DNA from 2 places in the Micromonospora sp. NPDC047467 genome. Region 2 is predicted to be linked to the other one. Evidence: riboswitches for the same ligand, from Rfam matches in the RefSeq annotation. Region 2 holds a riboswitch; the other holds the start of a gene.

Region 1 (2,197 bases), on a different contig from region 2:
GCCAGGGCGAGGCGTTGCTGCTCGCCGCCGGAGAGTGCGGCGGTGTTGCGGTCCCGGGAGTACGGGAATCCGACGCGACGCAGCGCCGCGTCGACCCGGGGCCAGATCTCGTCGGCGGGTACACCCCGGTTCTCCAGCCCGAACGCGACGTCGTCGCCGCAGCGGGCCATCACCAACTGGGTCTGCGGGTCCTGGAAGACGATGCCGACGCGTTCCCGGTCCTTGCGCGGGTCGAGCCCGTCGATCTCGACGGTGCCCTCCTGCTCGCCGGAGTCCTCCGGCAGCAGCCCGGCCAGGGCGCTGAGCAGGGTGCTCTTGCCGGCCCCCGACGGACCGAGCAGCAGGACCCGCTCCCCGGCCTCCACCCGCAGATCAACCCCGCGCACAGCCCAGGCGCGCCGCCCGGCGTGCCGCCACCCGAACCCCCGCAGCAGAACCTCACCCACCAACCCCACCCCCTCCCACCCCACCCACCCGGCGTCCCACCCCTCGCCCAGGCTGTTGATCAAGAGGTTTGCGTCAGATGACCGTCTCCCGTTGACGCAAACCTCTTGATCAACGCAGCCGGATGGGGTCAGACGAGGGCTCGGTTCCGGCCTGCCGGGAAACGGTCCAGGACGCCGGTGTTGGCCAGGGCCCGGGTCAGCAGCCAGCCGCCGACACCGGCGATCACCGTGGCGCTGACGATGGTGAGCAGCGCGTACGGGATGCGGTAGTTGACCAGCTCGGTCTCGACGTTCCAGACGAAGAAGTCGAACAGCGCCGCGCCGAGGCCGGTCAGCGCGCCGGCCAGTGCCGAGGTCGGCAGCCGGTACGACCGGTAGCGGAAGGCGGCGAAGGCCAACTCGGCGCCGAGACCCTGCACGATCCCCTGGGGGATCACCGTGCCGGCCCACTGGCTGCCCAGCAGCGCGGAGACGACCGCCGCCACCGCCTCGCAGTAGAGCGCCGCGCCGGGCTTGCGGATGACCAGGCCGCCGACCACGGCCGGCATCAGCCAGACGCCGTAGATCAGCGTCTGCGCCGGTGGGAAGAAGGCGAACGCGCCCTCGGTGGCGCTCCAGACCAGGCCCCAGGCCCAGAAGATGACGCCGAAGGCGACTGCGATCACCGAGGCGACCACGATGTCGATGGTCCGCCATCGGTTGGTGGTGTTGTCCATGTTTGCTCCCAGTTCAGTGGAACGAACCAGGAGAAGACGCACGCCGCGCGTCCGGTGGCACCGGACGGCGGCGCGGCTGGAGGTCGACCGAACTCCCTGCGCTGGCATTACCCAGATCAGGTTCGAGGGTCTGCGGGCGTGCCCGCACTCTCAGCGCTGTGCGCTCCCCTGTCGGATGTGAAGTTGTCTCGGTGACGCTAGCACCGACCAGGTGTTACGGCCCAGCAGGAGGGTCTCCGCCCCCGGCCGGCAGGACGCCGGCTGGGTAGGCTCACGATCATGCAGGTCGACGCGCGAGGTCTCACATTCGAGGTACGCACCGGTGGCCCGACCGACGGTGCTCCGGTCCTGCTGCTGCACGGCTTCCCGCAGCACAGCGGCGAGTGGGACGAGGTCGTCCCGGCGCTGCACACGGCCGGACTGCGCACGTACGCGCTGGACCAGCGCGGCTACTCGCCGGGCGCCCGGCCGGAGGCGGTCGCCGCGTACCGGATTCCCGAACTGGTCGCCGACGCGGTGGCCGTGCTCGACGTGCTCGGGCTGGACGCCGTCCACCTGGTCGGCCACGACTGGGGCGCGATCGTGGCCTGGGCGCTGGCCGCCGGGCACCCCGAGCGGGTCCGTACGCTCACCGCAGTGTCCGTGCCGCATCCGGCGGCCATGGCGCACGCCCTCGCCAACGACACCGAGCAGAAGGCCCGCTCGTCGTACATCGCGCTGTTCCGCAAGCCCGGCAAGGCCGAGAAGGTGCTGCTGGCGTTCAACGCGACGGCGCTGCGCAAGATGCTCGGCGGAGTGGGCGACGGGTCCCAGGTGGACCGTTACGCCGGCCCCATGCGCGAGCCGGGCGCCCTCACCGCCGCCCTCAACTGGTACCGGGCCATGTCCCGGGCCGACCTGGCCGCCGTCGGCCCGGTCGCGGTGCCGACCACGTACGTGTGGAGTGACCGGGACATCGCCATCGGCCGGTCCGCCGCCGAGGCCTGCGCCCCCAATGTCAGCGGCGACTACCGCTTCGTACCGCTGCCCGGGGTG
Region 2 (2,197 bases):
GAGCGCCGGCTCGTGGTGGCGCAGCTCGGTGGGGCGCAGCGGGGTCACCGGCAGGCCCAACCCCTGCTGGTACGCCCACAGCCGGCGAGCCTCGGCCAGGTCGTCGCCGGTCAGCCCGACCATCAGGGTGCCCTCGGTCCGGTAGCCGAGTTCGGCGCCGGTCGTGTCGGTCAGCTCGGCGGCGAAAGCCGGCCAGCGGGCGGCGGACGCCACCAGCAGTTCGGTGAGCTGCCGCTCGCCGAAGTACGCCTCGGCGACCGGGGCGAGCATCCCGGCGGCCACGGCCGAGGCACCCGACCCGGGAGCCGGATCGTGCACCTCCACCCGCAGCCCTCGGGCAGCGCATCGCCAGGCGATCGCCAGCCCGATCGGCCCCGCCCCCACCACCGCCACGTCCACGGGGCGGGGGGTCAGCACGTCAACGCCCGGAGCAGCCCGGCGGTGGCCTCGGCCGGGTCGGCGGCGGTGGAGACGGCGCCCACCACCGCGACCCCGTACGCCCCGGCGGCCCGCAGTGCCGGCACCCGGGCGGCGGTCACGCCGCCGATCGCGATGACGGGCACGTCGACCGCCTCGGCGACAGCGCGTACGCCGGCAGGGCCGATCGGGTCCGGCAGGCCGGTCTTGGTGCTGGTGGCGTGGCACGGGCCGACGCCCAGATAGGTGGCTCCGGCGGTGACCGCCTCGACCGCCGTTGCCGGTACGCGGGCGGTGGCGCCCAGCATGCCGGTGGGGCCGAGCACCCGGCGGGCGGCGGCGACGGGCAGATCCTCGGCTCCGACGTGACCGCCGTTGGCGCCCACCGCGAGCGCCACGTGCAGACGGTCGTTGACCAGGCAGGTCGCCCCGTACGGCGCACAGAGCGCGAGCACCCGGCGGGCCAGGTCGTACGCCTCACGGTCGGTGGCGGAGTCCTCGACCCGGACCTGTACGACCAGGTCGGCGCGGGCCGCCGTGAGGGCGGCCCGGACCACGGTGAGGGGATCACGCCCGGGTCGGGTGTCGGTGATCAGATGCAGTCGCCCAAGGGACGGCACGGCAACTCTCCTCCCTGCGCCGGCATTATCCGGATCAGGTTCGACGGTCGGGGGCTGTCAGCCCCCCTCTCAGCCCGGTTCACCGGGCTCCCGTGGGTTACTTGCGTGTCACCGTACGACAGTTCGGTCGGCCTGCCAAGGGAGGGTCGCATGGGTCATACGGCGAAATCCGATGGGTGCTTCATCCCGGTCCTGTTCGGAATGTCGCCCGCCGTTGCAGAACCGTTACCCGCCGGCATCTTGCCCGACATAGAACCAACCGAATTAATTTGTTCAGCGATTCGACAAAATGCCGGCGCGGACACCCTGGCACGGTGTCCTCACCGGCTCCATCTGGGACGGTCTTCGGCGAGCCGGCCCCCGCGATCCCTGTCCACCGCGACAAAGGAGGCGGCGTGTCCCGAACTCGTCGTGCCCGCGTACCACTCACCGCTACCCTGATATCCCTGGCCCTGGCCTCGACAACGCTGTTCGGCCTGCCGGCGCAGGCGGCTCCGGCCGCCGCTCAGGTCCCCCCGCAGGCCGCCAACCCGGTCAGCCAGGTGGCCCCTCAGGCCGCCGCCGACCCCTTCTCCGTCCTGGTCTTCTCCAAGACCGCCGGTTTCCGGCACGACTCCATCCCCACCGGCGTCGCCGCCATCCAGCAGCTCGGCGTGACCAACGGGTTCACCGTGGACGCCTCCGAGGACGGCGCGGCGTTCAACGACGCCAACCTCGCCAAGTACAAGGCGGTGATCTGGCTCTCCACCACCGGTGACGTCCTCAACGCCGAGCAGCAGGCGGCGTTCGAGCGGTACGTGCAGGCCGGCGGCGGTTACGTCGGCATCCACGCCGCCTCGGACACCGAGTACAGCTGGGCGTGGTACGGCGACCTGGTCGGCGCGTACTTCGCCAACCACCCGGCCAACCAGCAGGCCACGGTCAAGGTGGAGGACCACGCCCACCCGTCCACGGCCGAACTGCCGGACCGCTGGTCCCGGTTCGACGAGTGGTACAACTTCCAGACCAACCCACGGCCGGACGTGCACGTGCTGGCCAGCCTGGACGAGAAGAGCTACAACCCGGGCGCCGGCGCGATGGGCGCCGACCACCCGACGGCCTGGTGCCAGGACTTCGACGGCGGCCGTTCCTGGTACACCGGGGGCGGGCACACCCGGGAG

What was found. A riboswitch is a leader RNA that binds a small molecule or an ion and turns the genes downstream of it on or off. The one in region 2 is predicted to bind thiamine pyrophosphate.
Region 1: it holds a riboswitch for thiamine pyrophosphate, as region 2 does, so the genes downstream of both, ABZ780_RS12910 (ECF transporter S component) here and thiE (thiamine phosphate synthase) in region 2, are expected to answer to the same signal.

Annotation. Positions count from the first base shown of each region.
Region 1 covers NZ_JBEYTO010000004.1:80,022-82,218, forward strand. Annotated here, with positions in the region: gene ABZ780_RS12905 (ABC transporter ATP-binding protein) at 1-446, opposite strand, end outside; gene ABZ780_RS12910 (ECF transporter S component) at 575-1,162, opposite strand; TPP riboswitch at 1,238-1,342, opposite strand; gene ABZ780_RS12915 (alpha/beta fold hydrolase) at 1,442-2,197, shown strand, end outside.
Region 2 covers NZ_JBEYTO010000013.1:115,287-117,483, forward strand. Annotated here, with positions in the region: gene thiO (glycine oxidase ThiO) at 1-417, opposite strand, end outside; gene thiE (thiamine phosphate synthase) at 411-1,037, opposite strand; TPP riboswitch at 1,032-1,141, opposite strand; gene ABZ780_RS28680 (ThuA domain-containing protein) at 1,433-2,197, shown strand, end outside.